Regions from separate parts of the Streptomyces sp. NPDC003042 genome, predicted to be linked through region 1. Evidence: predicted binding sites of a transcription regulator. Region 1 holds the regulator's gene; each other region holds the start of a gene.

Region 1 (5,396 bases):
CGCCACCTCGCCCCGGTCGCCCTTGGGCAGTGCCTGCACCACAGTGATCCTGACGGCCGGCTCCTCCTCCCGCGCCACCTCGGAGACGGAGACGACCAGCCGGTCCTTGCCCTCGGCCGCCTTCACGACGGCCTGCGCCCAGGTGCCCCGGCCGTCCGTGAGGACGACTTCCTCGCCCGGGTTCAGCCGCTTCACCGACACCGCGTGCCGGCCTTCGGGCCCGTCCAGCACGAACTCCGGCCCCGCGGGGACCTCTTCGACCACGAACACGGGGGCCGTCATGACGCTCTCCTCATCTGCAACACCTTCAACGCACTCTGCGCCTGGGCCAGTTCGGCCGCCAGCACCTCCACCAGCTCCCCCGCCGGCAGCACCCGCGCCAGCCGGTGCCCCTGCCCGGCCCACAGGGCCATGCCCTGCGGGTCCCCGGCGGCGGCGGCCGCCCTGCGCAGCTCCGAGGTCAGGTGGTGGACCTGGGGGTAGGCGGCCGGGGCGTACGGTCCGTGTTCCCGCATGAAGCGGTTGACGAGCCCGCGTGCGGGGCGTCCGGAGAAGGCCCGCGTGAGTTCCGTGTGGGGGAACAGCGGGTCCGTCAGGGCCTTCTTGTGCAGCGGGTGCGCGCCCGATTCCGGGCAGGGCAGGAAGGCCGTTCCGAGCTGCGCCGCCTCCGCTCCCGCCGCGAGCAGCGCCGCGATCTGCGCGCCGCGCATCAGGCCGCCCGTGGCGATGATCGGCAGGGCCACGGCTTCGCGTACCTGCGCCACCAGCGCGAGCAGGCCGACGCCGGCCGTACCGTCGGTCTCCTCGTCGTCGCGGTGGGTGCCCTGGTGGCCACCCGCCTCGACGCCCTGGACGCAGACGGCGTCGGCGCCGGCCGCCTGTGCGGCGCGGGCCTCGTCGACCGAGGTCACCGTGACGATGCCGTACGTACCGGCCTTGCGCAGGCGGGTGAACACCTCGGGCGCGGGACAGCCGAAGGTGAAGGAGACCGCCGCGACGGGATCGTCCAGGAGGATGGCGAGCTTCGCGTCGTAGCCGTCGTCGCTGGTGCCGATGATGTCCTCTTCGGCGAGCGAGACCTCGTACCAGCCGGCCTCGCCGGCCAGCTGCCCCCGGTACGCCTCGACCGCGGCGCGGTCGACGTAACCGGTCTGCGGCATGAAGAGGTTCACGCCGAAGGGGCGCCGGGTGAGTCCGCGCGTCCGTTTGATCTCCTGGTACATGCCGTCGGCGGTCTTGTAGCCGCCGGCCAGGAAGCCCAGCCCGCCCGCCTCGCACACGGCGGCGGCCAGCGGGGGACACGAGCCGCCGCCCGCCATGGGAGCCTGCACGATCGGGTACTGGTAGAGACCGTTCAGTGCGCTGGACATGGACTGCATCGTGCCATGTCCCGCTCACCGGACCGAATCACGGCATTCGCCTGGCATAGTCCGCTTCCCGCCGCCTTCCCGCCGCCCCTGCGCCGGCTACCCGGGGCGCCCCGCGACAGCGAGGAGCCCGGTCCGGGGCGTCCCCGGACCGGGCTCCTACGCGGTACAGCGGGCCGGTCAGCGGCCGTTGAACGCGTCCTTCAGCCGGCTGAACAGGCCCTGCTGGCCCGGCGCGAACTGGCCCAGGGGCCGCTCCTCGCCGCGCAGCTTCGCCAGCTGGCGCAGCAGGTCCTCCTGCTGGGCGTCCAGCTTGCTCGGGGTGGTGACCTCGACGTGGACGACGAGGTCACCGCGCCCGCCACCGCGCAGGTGCGTGACGCCGCGCCCGTGCAGCGGGATGGACTGGCCGGACTGGGTGCCGGGCCGGATGTCGATCTCCTCCATGCCGTCGAGCGTCTCCAGCGGGCACTTGGTGCCCAGGGACGCCGCCGTCATCGGGATGGTGACCGTGCAGTGCAGGTCGTCGCCGCGCCGCTGGAAGGTCGGGTGCGGCAGCTCGTGGATCTCCACGTACAGGTCGCCGGCGGGGCCGCCGCCGGGGCCGACCTCGCCCTCGCCCGCGAGCTGGATCCGGGTGCCGTTCTCGACACCGGCGGGGATCTTGACCGTCAGGCTTCGGCGGGAGCGGACCCGGCCGTCGCCCGCGCACTCGGGGCACGGGGTGGGGACCACGGTGCCGAAGCCCTGGCACTGCGGGCAGGGCCGCGAGGTCATGACCTGGCCCAGGAAGGACCGGGTGACCTGCGAGACCTCACCGCGGCCGCGACACATGTCACACGTCTGCGCCGAGGTGCCGGGAGCGGCGCCCTCACCGGAGCAGGTGGTGCAGACGATGGCCGTGTCGACCTGGAGGTCCTTGGTCGTCCCGAAGGCCGCCTCGTCCAGCTCCAGGTCCAGGCGGATCATGGCGTCCTGGCCTCGGCGGGTCCGCGAGCGCGGGCCGCGCTGCGAGGACTGGCCGAAGAAGGCGTCCATGATGTCGGAGAAGTTGCCGAAGCCGCCGGCCCCGAAGCCGCCCGCGCCACCGCCGCCGCCGCCCGAGGAGGACAGCGGGTCGCCGCCGAGGTCGAAGACCTGCTTCTTCTGCGGGTCCGAGAGCACCTCGTACGCCGCGTTGATCTCCTTGAAACGCTCTTGCGTCTTGGGATCGGGGTTCACATCCGGGTGCAGCTCGCGGGCGAGCCGCCGGAATGCCTTCTTGATCTCATCCTGGGATGCGTCGCGGCGCACGCCGAGTACGGCGTAGTAGTCCGTGGCCACTTACGACTCCGCCAGGATCTGTCCGACGTAACGTGCCACTGCGCGTACCGCTCCCATCGTTCCGGGGTAGTCCATGCGGGTCGGTCCGACCACGCCGAGTTTGGCGACTGCTTCGCCGCCCGAACCGTAGCCGACGGAGACGACGGACGTGGAGTTGAGCCCCTCGTAGGCGTTCTCGTGCCCGATCCGTACGGCCATCCCCGACTCACTGGCCTCGCCCAGCAGCTTGAGGAGCACCACGTGCTCCTCCAGCGCTTCGAGCACCGGCCTGATCGTCAAGGGAAAATCATGTCCGAAGCGAGTGAGGTTGGCGGTGCCGCCGATCACCAGCCGCTCCTCCGCCTCCTCCTCCAGCGTTTCGAGAAGGGTCGCGAGGACGGCCGTGACCGTCGCCCGGTCCTCGGTCTCGAAGGACTCCGGAAGGTCCTGTACGAGCGGCGGCACATCGGTGAACCGACGGCCGACCACCCGGCTGTTGAGCCGCGCCCGCAGATCCGCCAGCGAGGTCTCCCCGAAGGGGGTCTGGCAGTCGACGAGCCGCTGCTCGACCCGACCGGTGTCCGTGATCAGTACGAGCATCAGGCGGGCCGGGGCCAGCGACAGCAGCTCGACGTGCCGGACGGTGGAGCGGGTCAGCGAGGGGTACTGGACGACGGCGACCTGCCGGGTGAGCTGCGCGAGCAGCCGCACCGTACGGCCGACCACGTCGTCGAGGTCGACGGCGCCGTCGAGGAAGTTCTGGATGGCCCGCCGCTCGGGCGTCGACAGCGGCTTGACCCCCGCCAGCCTGTCGACGAAGAGGCGGTAGCCCTTGTCGGTGGGGATCCGGCCGGCGCTGGTGTGGGGCTGGGCGATGTAGCCCTCCTCCTCCAGCACGGCCATGTCGTTGCGCACGGTGGCGGGTGAGACGCCGAGCCGGTGCCGCTCGGTGAGCGCCTTGGAGCCGACCGGCTCCTCGGTGCCCACGTAGTCCTGGACGATGGCGCGCAGCACCTCGAGCCTGCGTTCACTGAGCATCGCGCACACACCTCCGGATGCGGGTAGGTCGGTCGTCGGTCGGTCGTTCACTCGGGCTTCGTTGGCACTCTGCGCGGGCGAGTGCCAGAGATCCCCCGGTCAGTGTACGGCCGGGCGGTACACCCCGGGCAAGGGCGGCCGTCAAGGTAGCGTCGCCGCATGGACGTGCGTTGGGAAGAGGCGGGCTGGGAACGGCTGACCGGACGGGCCGGACGGAGCCGTCTTCCGGTGTGGGACTGCACGGTGGGACTGGTGGTGGGGGACGAGTCCGTCCTCCTGATCGACCCGGGTTCGTCCGTACGGGAGGGCGTGCGCGTGCGGGCGGAGGCGGAGCGGCTGGCGGGTCGCCGCGTGACCCATATCGCATTCACCCACGGACATTTCGACCACGTGCTGGGCGGATCCGCCTTCGCCGGCGCCGAGGTCTACGGGGCGGTCGGGCTCGACGGGCTGCTGTCCGCTCCCGGCGGGCGCGAGGAGCTGCGTGCGGACGCCGTACGGCACGGCCTGGCCGCCGCGGAGGCGGCCGAGGCGGCGGACCTGCTGGTGGCGCCGAAGCACCTGGTGTCGGGCGAGTGGACGCTGGAGCTGGGCGGCGTCCAGGTGCTGCTGGCGAACGTGGGGCCCGGGCACTCCCGGTACGACCTGGCGGTGTTCGTGCCCGGCGAGCGCGAGGTGGTCTTCTGCGGGGACCTCGTCGAGGAGTCGGGCGAACCGTCGGCGGGCCCGGACGCGGTGCCGCGGCGCTGGCCGGCGGCGCTGGACCGGCTGCTGTCGCTGGGCGGGGACGACGCGCTGTACGTGCCCGGTCACGGAGCGGTGGTCACCGCCGACTTCGTCCGTGCGCAACGCGCCACACTGGCGGCCCGTTTCGGCGTGTCGGACGCGTGATCCCGGCGGCTCTCCTATCGTCGGCCGGATGCGTGAGTACTCCCCCGACCTGACCCCGCAGTGGAAGCGCGCCAAAGCCGTACCGGAGGTGCCGGCGGATCCCGGGCTGGTGGTCGAGGTGGCCGGTACGGACTTCTGCGGCGCGGTGGTGGGCTGCGAGGCCGGCACGGTGACGTTGGAGGACCGCTTCGGCAAGCGGCGGGTGTTCCCGCTGGAGCCGCGCGGGTTCCTGCTGGAGGGCGCGGTGGTGACGCTGGTCCGCGCGGCGCGTACGTCCACCTCGGCCCTGCGTACCGCCTCGGGCTCGATCGCCGTGCCGGGGGCGCGGGCGCGGGTGGCCCGGGCGGGGCGGATCTACGTCGAGGGCCGCCACGACGCGGAGCTGGTGGAGCGGGTCTGGGGCGACGACCTGCGGATCGAGGGCGTGGTGGTGGAGTACCTGGAGGGCATCGACGACCTCCCGGCCATCGTGGCCGACTTCGCCCCGGCCCCGGACGCCCGCCTGGGCATCCTGGTGGACCACCTGGTGCCGGGCTCGAAGGAGTCCCGTATCGCGGCTTCGGTGACCTCGGCGGACGTCCTGATCGTGGGCCACCCGTACGTGGACGTCTGGCAGGCGGTGAAACCCTCCGCCCTGGGCATCGCGGCCTGGCCGGTGATCCCGCGCGGCCAGGACTGGAAGACGGGCATCTGCCGCGCCCTGGACTGGCCGGAGAACACGGGCGCCGCCTGGCAGCACATCCTGTCGCGCGTGACGTCGTACCGCGACCTGGAACCGACCCTCCTGGGCGCCGTGGA
Region 2 (5,396 bases), on a different contig from region 1:
GCCGACCTGGCGCGCGGCAAGACCGTGTCGATCCCGGACCCGCGGTACAAGGCGCTGATGGGTGTGGTGAAGCTGACCCCGCGCGGACTGCTGGGCGGCGTGTCGTCCCGTACTGGCCGCAAGTACGGGCCTCAGTAAACCGGCGGGTAGCACGGCCGAATGGGTGCAATCTCCCTAAACTGGATATGTCCGACCCAAGTCCCGGGAGGCGCCATGACATTCGTACAGATAATCGATTACAGGACCCGGCGGCAGGATGACCTCAACCAGCTGCTGGACCGGTACGTCTCGCAGAGTCAGGGCAAGCGCACGGTGACCCACAGCATCGTGGGCAAGGACCGCGAGGCCGAGGACCACTACGTGGAGTTGGTCGAATTCCCCTCGCACGAAGAGGCCATGAAGAACTCTCATCTCCCGGAGACGGACAGGATGTTCCAGGAGATGGTGTCGCTGTGCGAGGGGATGCCGACCTTCACCAACCTGGACGTGGTCCGCGACGAGAACCTCAACAAGTTGGTCGTGGACCGAATGTTCGACGAGCTGGCCATGTCGGGGGACCGCTCCGTCGCCGAGGAGATCTTCGCCTCCGACTACGTCGACCACGACATCTTCCAGGCCGATCCCAACGCCCAGGGCATCGACGGGCTGATGGCGGACCTGAACATGTGGCGGTCCGCGTTCGAGATGAGCTTCACCAAGGACCACCAGATCGCCGAAGGCGACTACGTCACCACCCTGTGGACCTGGAACGCACGGCACACGGGTGACTTCATGGGCGTCGCGCCGACCGGCAAGGACGTGAGCGCGACCGGCCAGACGACCTTCCGCTGCAAGGACGGCAAGATCGCCGAGGGCTGGTGGCACTACGACGTCATGAAGGTGATGCGGGAGCTGGGCGTCATCGAGATGTGACCCGCCCCTTCACCCCTCACGACCAACGGGAAGGCCCCCGTCCCGCCGTACGAAACGGCGGGACGGGGGCCTTCGCGTCACTTCGGGCGCGAGCCTCAGTGGCTGTGGCCGTGACCGTGGCCGTGACCGGCGTCGCCCTCGTCCTCCGCCGGCTTCTCGACGACCAGGGTCTCGGTCGTGAGCAGCAGGGAGGCGATGGAGGCGGCGTTCTCCAGCGCGGAACGGGTGACCTTGACCGGGTCGATGACGCCGGCCTTGACCAGGTCGCCGTACTCGCCGGTCGCGGCGTTGAAGCCCTGGCCCTTCTCGAGCTCGGCCACCTTCGCGGTGATGACGTAGCCCTCGAGGCCGGCGTTCTCCGCGATCCAGCGCAGCGGCTCGACGGCGGCGCGGCGCACGACCGCGACACCGGTGGCCTCGTCGCCGGTCAGGCCGAGGTTGCCCTCGAGGACCTTGACGGCGTGGACGAGCGCGGAGCCACCGCCGGAGACGATGCCCTCCTCGACCGCGGCGCGGGTCGCCGAGATGGCGTCCTCAAGGCGGTGCTTCTTCTCCTTGAGCTCCACCTCGGTGGCGGCGCCGACCTTGATGACGCAGACGCCGCCGGCGAGCTTCGCCAGCCGCTCCTGCAGCTTCTCGCGGTCCCAGTCGGAGTCCGTGGACTCGATCTCGGCCTTGATCTGGTTGACACGGCCCGCGACGTCGGCGGAGTTGCCGCCGCCGTCGACGATGGTGGTCTGGTCCTTGGAGATCGTGACGCGGCGGGCGGAACCCAGTACGTCCAGACCGGCCTGGTCGAGCTTGAGGCCGACCTCCTCGGCGATGACGGTGGCACCGGTGAGGGTGGCCATGTCCTGGAGCATCGCCTTGCGGCGGTCACCGAAGCCGGGGGCCTTGACGGCTACCGCGTTGAAGGTGCCGCGGATCTTGTTGACGACGAGGGTGGAGAGCGCCTCGCCCTCGACGTCTTCGGCGATGATCAGCAGCGGCTTGGAGCTGCCCGCCTGGATGACCTTCTCCAGCAGCGGCAGGAGGTCCTGGATGGAGCCGATCTTGCCCTGGTGGATCAGGATGTACGGGTCGTCGAGGACGGCCTCCATACGCTCCTGGTCGGTCACCATGTACGGGGACAGGTAGCCCTTGTCGAAGGCCATGCCCTCGGTGAACTCGAGCTCCAGGCCGAAGGCGTTGGACTCCTCGACGGTGATGACGCCGTCCTTGCCGACCTTGTCCATCGCCTCGGCGATGAGCTCGCCGACCTGCGAGTCCTGGGCGGAGAGCCCGGCCACGGCGGCGATGTCGGACTTGTCCTCGATCGGGCGGGCGGTCGCGAGGAGCTCCTCGGAGACGGCCTTGACCGCGGCGTCGATGCCCTTCTTCAGGGCGGCCGGGGAAGCACCCGCGGCGACGTTGCGCAGACCCTCGCGGACCAGAGCCTGGGCCAGCACGGTGGCGGTGGTGGTGCCGTCACCCGCGATGTCGTTGGTCTTGGTCGCCACCTCCTTCACGAGCTGAGCGCCCAGGTTCTCGTACGGGTCGTCGAGCTCGACCTCGCGGGCGATGGTGACACCGTCGTTGGTGATGGTGGGCGCGCCGAACTTCTTGTCGATGACGACGTTGCGGCCCTTGGGGCCGATCGTCACCTTCACCGTGTCGGCAAGCTTGTTGACGCCGCGCTCGAGGGCGCGACGGGCGTCCTCGTCGAACTTCAGAATCTTCGGCATGGGAGCGGTTCAGTCCTCTCGTTGCGATCCTCGGCCGCTCACCGCGACCTCCACCGCCTAGAACGAACTACGCCCCTCGCCGCCCGGCATCAGCAGGGTGACCAGGGGCGTAGCTCAAAGCAATACTGGAGAAGAGAATTACTTCTCGACGATCGCGAGCACGTCGCGAGCCGAGAGGACGAGGTACTCCTCGCCGCTGTACTTCACTTCGGTGCCGCCGTACTTGCTGTACAGCACGATGTCGCCGACGCTGACGTCCAGCGGAAGACGCTGGCCGTCCTCGAAGCGACCCGGACCGACCGCGAGGACGACGCCCTCCTGGGGCTTCTCCTTCGCGGTGTCCGGGATGACCAGGCCAGAGGCCGTGGTCTGCTCGGCGTCGAGCGGCTGGACCACAATGCGGTCCTCGAGCGGCTTGATGGCAACCTTGGAGCTGGCGGTCGTCACGATCCGACCTCCCCCTTCGGAGATCCGGGGTTAACTGTCTGAGGTGGCGACCAGGTCGATCCGTCGTCGCGGGTGCCGGACCTGCCTGTCGCTGTGTTGGCACTCACCAGTGGTGAGTGCCAGGTGCGAGACTATTCCGGTGATTAGCACTCGGTCAAGCGGAGTGCCAATTCTCGCCCCCGGGCGTTGCGCGTCGAGACCCCTCGGGGCCGTTCCCGGGGCCGTTCCCCGGGTCACCCGCGACCCTGCATCCGGGGCTCAGAAGCAACCGCGGGAAGCACATCAACGTCATAGCCGATATGAAGATAAAGCGCCTGATTGCCGAGCAGATCGGTCACGCTCCGCCGCCGGAGCCGACGCCGCAGCCGGAGCCGCAGCCGCAGCCGCAGAAGGGCATCGACGGCGGCGGCATCCCGTGCGGGGGCTGAGGCCCCTGACGGTGTCGGGCGCCCGCCGCCGTACCGAAGCATTGCTGCTCGTCCTGGTCGTCGGCATCGCCGTTTTCGGCCATGCCGGCGCCGGGCTGGCGATGAACGACGAGCTGCCGCGTAACCTCACCGACTTCACCATCAGCCTCACCCTGCTGTCACTGGTGGGCCACCTGGGCGTACGCCGCTTCGCGCCGTACGCGGATCCGCTGGTCTTCCCGCTCGCCATGCTGCTCACCGGGCTCGGGCTGGTCCTGCTGCACCGGCTCGACCAGGGATACATCGAGCGGTACAACGCCGACCCCAACGCGCCCGGACAACTGCTGTGGACGGTGGTCGGCGTCGCCGCATGCATCCTGGTGGTGGCGCTGCTGCGCGACCACCGGCTGCTCCAGCGCTTCATCTACATCACGATGGCCGTCGCCCTGGTGCTGCTGATCGCACCGGCGTTCTTCGGCGCGGACACCTACGGCGCGAAGCGCTGGATCATCCTCTTCGGCTTCTCGCTCCAGCCCGGCGAGTTCGTGAAGATCATGATCGCGGTCTTCTTCGCCGGGTACCTCGTCATCCACCGGGATTCACTGGCCCTGACGGGCCGCAGGTTCCTCGGCGTCCGGCTGCCTCCCATGCGCCAGCTCGGCCCCATCGTCACGGTGTGGATCGTCTCCATGCTGGTACTGGTCTTCGAACGCGACCTCGGCACCTCGCTGATCTTCTTCGGCGTCTTCGTGGTGATGCTCTACGTGGCCACTGAACGCACCAGCTGGATCGTGTGCGGCCTGCTCATGGCCGCGGTGGGCGCCTTCGCGGTGGGCTCGACCGAACCGCACGTCAAGGCGCGCGTGGCGGCCTGGCTGGAACCGCTGTCGTACTACTGGGAGAACCGGCCGGCGGGGGTGACCTCGGACCAGTCGGCCCAGGCGCTCTTCAGCTTCGGCACGGGCGGCATCTCGGGCACGGGACTGGGCATGGGACACCCCGAGCTGATCAAGTTCGCGGGCCGCAGCGACTTCATCCTGACGACGGTGGGCGAGGAACTCGGCCTGGCCGGCGTCATGGCCGTCCTGCTGCTGTACGCCCTCCTCGTGCAGCGGGGGCTGCGCATGGCACTGGCCGCGCGCGACCCCTTCGGCAAGCTGCTGGCCGTGGGCCTGGCCTCGGCGCTGGCCCTCCAGGTCTTCGTGGTCGCGGGCGGCGTCACGGGGCTGATCCCCCTGACCGGCAAGGCCCTGCCGTTCCTGGCCAAGGGCGGCTCGTCCCTCCTGGCCAACTGGATCATGATCGCCCTGCTGCTCCGGATCAGCGACAGCGCGGAACGCCAACGCGAGGCGGACGCCCGCGGACCGGTGGAGACGACGATCACTCCGGTGGTGCGGGTGGGGTAGGAATCCGTCCGGTTCCCGACGGCCGGCGGCACATCAGCCGGACAGAGGCCGGCCCCGGATCGCTACGCGCTGCCCACGTTCAGCGACTGGCGGGCCGCCGCCCCGGCGTCAGACGCCGACGATCCGCACCCGCCCGCCACAGAGCTTCGTCATGTCGTCGACATCAGACGTCAGCAGAACGACGGGACGACGTTGCCGCAACGCGGCCTCAGCCACAGCTGCGTCGATCGCGTACTCGTGCCCGTGAACGGATCGCCCCGGCTGTCCCTTCGGGCAGCGCGAGACTCACTCTGGCCGCAGGGCCTTCGCCGATGCCGTACGTCGTCTCAGACACCCGCCCAGAGTCTCAAACAAGCAAGAGGCGAACGAAGCGAACGAAACGAACAAGGTCGATTCTGTCCTGGCGCAGGATCGGGGGGCGAGTTCCGTTGGCGGAATCGGGGGGTGGGCCGGGGGTGTGGGGGTCGGTGTCCAGTGATCCGGGATCAGGGAGGGTATGG
Region 3 (5,396 bases), on a different contig from region 1:
AGCTCATCCGGGGGAGATCGTCGTGTCACCGTGGTCCGAGCTGCGCTACGTACGTCGCATGCGTGCACTGCGCGCAGCTCCAGGCCCACGCCCCCGAGGGGCACATCGCGGAGATCGCACCCGTCCTCTTCCGGTTCCCGGCAGCGGAGCGCGGCTACGGGCCCGACCTCTTCGTCGCGGACGAATCGGCCTTCGATGAGGAAGGCCGTCACGCAGACGGGGCGGCCCTGTCTCTGGTCGCCGAGTTCACCTCCGTGTCGACCAAGGACGCGGACTGGAACGAGAAGCTGGACGTGTACGGCCGAGTGGTCCCCGTCTACCGGTCGTCGACACGCAGGACTCGGAGATCACGGTCTTCTCCGATCCCTCGCCCCACGGATACCACTCGCGCAAAACCGTGGCCCTCGGAGAGGCCCTGCCCATCCCCGCGCCGTTCGACTTCACGCTCGACACCTCGTTCTGAAACGCCCGAGGGCGGCACCCCCCGCAGGGGATGCCGCCCTCGTTCGAGAACAGCCGATCAACCGGTGGCCGAAGCCGAGGTCGATCAGAAGTCCATGTCACCGCCCGGCATCCCGCCCGGCGCGCCGGCGCCGGCCTTCTCGGGCTTGTCGGCGATGACGGCCTCGGTCGTCAGGAACAGCGCGGCGATGGACGCGGCGTTCTGCAGGGCAGAGCGCGTGACCTTCGCCGGGTCGATGATGCCCTCGGCGATCATGTCGACGTACTCGCCGGTCGCGGCGTTCAGGCCGTGGCCGATCGGAAGGTTGCGCACCTTCTCGACGACGACGCCACCCTCGAGACCACCGTTGACGGCGATCTGCTTGAGCGGAGCCTCCAGGGCGAGCTTGACGGCGTTCGCGCCGGTCGCCTCGTCACCCGACAGGTCGAGCTTCTCGAAGACCGAGGAGGCCTGGAGCAGGGCCACGCCGCCACCGGCGACGATGCCCTCCTCGACGGCCGCCTTCGCGTTGCGAACGGCGTCCTCGATGCGGTGCTTGCGCTCCTTGAGCTCCACCTCGGTCGCGGCGCCGGCCTTGATGACGGCCACGCCGCCGGCCAGCTTCGCGAGGCGCTCCTGGAGCTTCTCGCGGTCGTAGTCCGAGTCGGAGTTCTCGATCTCGGCGCGGATCTGGTTGACGCGACCCTGGACCTGGTCGCTGTCGCCGGAGCCGTCGACGATGGTGGTCTCGTCCTTGGTGATGACGACCTTGCGGGCGCGGCCGAGCAGGTCGAGACCGGCGTTCTCCAGCTTGAGGCCGACCTCCTCGGAGATGACGGTGCCGCCCGTGAGGATGGCGATGTCACCGAGCATGGCCTTGCGGCGGTCGCCGAAGCCCGGAGCCTTGACGGCGACGGACTTGAAGGTGCCGCGGATCTTGTTGACGACCAGGGTCGACAGGGCCTCGCCCTCGACGTCCTCGGCGATGATCAGCAGCGGCTTGCCGGACTGCATGACCTTCTCCAGGAGCGGCAGCAGGTCCTTGACCGAGCCGATCTTGGAGTTGACGATCAGGATGTACGGGTCGTCGAGGGACGACTCCATGCGCTCCATGTCGGTGGCGAAGTACGCCGAGATGTAGCCCTTGTCGAAGCGCATACCCTCGGTGAGTTCCAGCTCCAGACCGAAGGTCTGGGACTCCTCGACGGTGATGACGCCTTCCTTGCCGACCTTGTCCATGGCCTCGGCGATGAGCTCGCCGATCTGGGTGTCGGCGGCGGAGATGGAGGCCGTGGAAGCGATCTGCTCCTTGGTCTCGACATCCTTGGCCTGGGCGAGCAGGGCGGCGGAGACGGCCTCGACGGCCTTCTCGATACCACGCTTGAGGGCCATCGGGTTGGCGCCGGCGGCTACGTTGCGCAGGCCCTCGCGGACGAGCGCCTGGGCCAGCACGGTCGCGGTGGTCGTACCGTCGCCGGCGACGTCGTCCGTCTTCTTGGCGACTTCCTTGACCAGCTCGGCGCCGATCTTCTCGTACGGGTCCTCGAGCTCGATCTCCTTGGCGATGGAGACACCATCGTTGGTGATCGTGGGGGCGCCCCACTTCTTCTCAAGGACGACGTTGCGACCCTTGGGGCCAAGGGTGACCTTGACGGCGTCGGCGAGCTGGTTCATCCCACGCTCGAGACCGCGCCGGGCCTCCTCGTTGAACGCAATGATCTTGGCCATCTGAAGTGGTCCTCCCGGACAGCGGTGGATTGCTCCGGACCGCGCCCGCGCCCGCGACGGACGGCCTGCGGATCCGGCGGTTCCTTCCCGTCGGATCCTGCGGGCCTCACCGACCCGGTCCTCAGTCTTAGTAGCACTCTCACCCGGAGAGTGCTAACGCCAATGATTAGCACTCGACCCCCACGAGTGCAAGCGGCTTGGGCCGATCCCGGCGTGAACATGCGGTCGGATGGCAGACGCGAGACGGGTCGCGGGGCGGTCGGGCACGCACGAGGGGCCCGCATCCCGTGTCCAGGATGTGGGCCCCTCGTGTGTGTAAGCGTCGGTGGTCGATCGCGCTTGGACTCAGCCGGCCGCGAGCTTGACCATGTCCGCCTGCGGGCCCTTCTGGCCCTGCGAGATCTCGAACTCGACCCGCTGACCCTCTTCAAGGGTGCGGTACCCGTCCATCTGGATGGCGCTGTAGTGGACGAACACATCCGCGCCACCGTCGACCGCGATGAAGCCGTAGCCCTTCTCCGCGTTGAACCACTTGACGGTGCCCTGAGCCATGCCTAACTCCCCTATTACTGGCCCCTGCGCAGGACCGCACTTCGCGGACCCGGGTCAGAAACTCGCGCCGGAACGCCTCGACCGCGGCTGAATGTATCCGCACCGGTGCTGTCTGCAACAGGTCATTCCGACGAGAATTCCGGACACGCGAAAACATTGAAATAGAGTGAAAATTTGTCATATTCCAGGGCAACTCGGGCCCGACAATCCGCGCCAAAGGCCCAAAGCGCGCGTGCATGTTGACTCAATGTCAACCCTCCGGCGGCCCGCTCATATGCGGCGGGCAAGAACAGCGGAGGGGACTTCCCCAACCCTACCGCGCCCAATCAAGCAGAATTGCCCCCTCCGCTTATTAGCGGAGGGGGCAATTCAGATTCTGTCGTGCGACCGACCGATGATCAGCAGCCGCCTGCGACGGCCGGGATGATCGAGACGCCTGCGCCGTTGGGCGTCTCCGTCTGCAGCCCGCTCTCGAAGCGCACGTCGTCGTCGTTGACGTAGACGTTGACGAAGCGGCGCAGCTTGCCCTGGTCGTCGAGGACGCGCGCGGCGATCCCCGGGTGGCTCTTCTCCAGGGACTCGATGACCTCGGCCAGGGTGGCGCCGTCGGCGGAGACCTCGGCCTTGCCGCCGGTGTAGGTGCGCAGGATGGTGGGGATGCGGACGTTGACGCTCATGGCGCTACTGCCTTTCCGGATGCGGGGGAGGAGAGGAGGGTCAGACCAGGCCGGCGGCGCGGAACGCGTCCAGGCTCGGGCGGATGGTGGCGGTCTGGCCGCTGTCCGAGGCCACCGCCTCCAGGGTCTTCAGGCCGTCGCCGGTGTTCAGGATCACGGTGGTCAGCGTCGGGTCGAGCTGACCGTTCTCGATGAGCTTCTTCGTCACGCCGACGGTCACGCCGCCCGCGGTCTCGGCGAAGATACCCTCGGCCTGCGCCAGGATCTTGATGGCCTCGACGACCTGAGTGTCGTTCACGTCCTCGACGTAGCCGCCGGTGCGGCGGGCGATGTCCAGGACGTACGGGCCGTCCGCCGGGTTGCCGATGGCCAGCGACTTGGCGATGGTGTCCGGCTTCTGCGGGCGGACCACGTCGTGACCGGCCTTGAAGGCGGTCGACACCGGGGAGCAGCCCTCGGCCTGGGCGCCGAAGATCTTGTACGGCTTGTCCTCGACCAGGCCGAGCTTGATGAGCTCCTGCAGACCCTTGTCGATCTTCGTCAGCTGGGAGCCTGACGCGATCGGGATGACGATCTGGTCGGGCAGCTGCCAGCCGAGCTGCTCGCAGATCTCGTACGCCAGGGTCTTGGAGCCCTCGCCGTAGTACGGCCGCAGGTTGACGTTGACGAAGCCCCAGCCCTCGCCCAGCGGGTCGCCGATGAGCTCGGAGCAGAAGCGGTTGACGTCGTCGTAGTTGCCCTCGATGCCGACCAGGTCGCCACCGTAGACACCGGCCATGACGACCTTGCCCTGCTCCAGGTCGTGCGGGATGAACACGCAGGAGCGGAAGCCGGCGCGGGCGGCCGCGGCGCCGACGGCGCCGGCCAGGTTGCCGGTGGAGGAGCAGGACAGGGTGGTGAAGCCGAAGGCGCGGGCGGCCTCGACGGCGATGGCCACGACGCGGTCCTTGAAGGAGTGCGTCGGGTTGCCGGAGTCGTCCTTGACGTAGAGCTTGCCGGTGACGCCGAGTTCCTTGGCCAGGTTCTGCGCGTCCACGAGCTTGGTGAAGCCGGGGTTCAGGCTGGGCTTCGAGGCGACGTCGGCGGGGACGGGCAGCAGCGGCGCGTAACGCCAGATGTTGTCCGGGCCGGCCTCGATCGCGGCGCGCAGCGCTTCGGGGTCGCCGAGCGGGAAGTCGTAGGCGACTTCCAGCGGGCCGAAACACTCGGCGCAGGCGAAAATGGGACCGAGTTCGAAGCGGGTGGCGCACTCGCGGCAGGAAAGGCCGGTGGCAGGTCCGAGATCGACAGAGGTTCCGGCAGAAGTGGCGACAGTCTGTGCAGCCATGATGGCGAGGCCCTTTCTCCTCATCTTCCCCATGGCGCACTTCGCCATGAGACGGAATTGGCACCTTCCCTAGCCGGGGACCTCGCTGACGTCGCTGATGTGCGATCGCGAGAACCGACTGGAGGGTTGCCGGGGCTTCAACGGGCCGTGTCCCTCTGCCCCTCTGGATGAGCGGTATGGCACCGGGCAACGCGCTCTATGGCGCGCCCGGGCGTTTGTACGCGGGACCCCCGGCATGCGGTGGTCCTTCGCGTTGTTCAAGACTGTAACCGAAGGCCCGGGTGGTTGAGACAGCCGTCCGAACCGCGAGATGGATCACATATCAACCCAAACCAGGGAGTGCCGAGAGTGCTGGAAGAGGTGGAGCGCTGGCTGGCCGACCGCTCCTGGTCCGCCGCCGACCGACCGCTCGACCAGCTGCTCGAAAGGAAACGGGCGGCGGGCACGACGGTCAGCGTGGTGCTGCCCGCGCTCGACGAGGAGGCCACGGTCGGCGCGATCGTGGAGGTCGTCCGGCGCGACCTGATCGAGGGCTTGAGCACGCCGCTGGTGGACGAGCTGGTGGTGGTCGACTCGGGCTCCACCGACCGTACGGCCGAAGTCGCCGCCAAGGCGGGCGCCCGGGTCGTGCACCGCGACGCGATACTTCCGCGGCTGCCCGCGCTGCCCG

Evidence for each region. Region 1 encodes HrcA, which represses chaperone genes, less so after heat shock. Its sites were predicted from a motif close to TTNGCACTCNGNNNNNCNGAGTGCNAA; they were not measured.
Region 2: the regulator HrcA is predicted to act here: its motif matches at 3,227-3,253, upstream of groES (co-chaperone GroES).
Region 3: the regulator HrcA is predicted to act here: its motif matches at 2,337-2,363, upstream of groL (chaperonin GroEL).

What each region holds. Positions count from the first base shown of each region.
Region 1 covers NZ_JBSFTP010000098.1:18,422-23,817, forward strand. The annotation lists gene ACWDYJ_RS32195 (16S rRNA (uracil(1498)-N(3))-methyltransferase) at 1-282, opposite strand, end outside; gene ACWDYJ_RS32200 (nitronate monooxygenase) at 279-1,370, opposite strand; gene dnaJ (molecular chaperone DnaJ) at 1,548-2,690, opposite strand; gene hrcA (heat-inducible transcriptional repressor HrcA) at 2,691-3,707, opposite strand; gene ACWDYJ_RS32215 (MBL fold metallo-hydrolase) at 3,867-4,598, shown strand; gene ACWDYJ_RS32220 (DUF3097 domain-containing protein) at 4,627-5,396, shown strand, end outside.
Region 2 covers NZ_JBSFTP010000128.1:5,949-11,344, forward strand. The annotation lists gene ACWDYJ_RS34550 (SDR family NAD(P)-dependent oxidoreductase) at 1-138, shown strand, start outside; gene ACWDYJ_RS34555 (ester cyclase) at 214-912, shown strand; gene groL (chaperonin GroEL) at 1,008-2,636, opposite strand; gene groES (co-chaperone GroES) at 2,775-3,083, opposite strand; gene ACWDYJ_RS34570 (hypothetical protein) at 3,383-3,511, shown strand; gene ACWDYJ_RS34575 (FtsW/RodA/SpoVE family cell cycle protein) at 3,499-4,896, shown strand; partial or broken gene ACWDYJ_RS34580 (DNA-binding protein) at 5,005-5,198, opposite strand.
Region 3 covers NZ_JBSFTP010000026.1:44,864-50,259, reverse strand. The annotation lists gene groL (chaperonin GroEL) at 548-2,170, opposite strand; gene ACWDYJ_RS15790 (cold-shock protein) at 2,516-2,722, opposite strand; gene ACWDYJ_RS15785 (ubiquitin-like small modifier protein 1) at 3,121-3,399, opposite strand; gene thrC (threonine synthase) at 3,440-4,726, opposite strand; SAM riboswitch class I at 4,744-4,900, opposite strand; gene ACWDYJ_RS15775 (glucosyl-3-phosphoglycerate synthase) at 5,075-5,396, shown strand, end outside.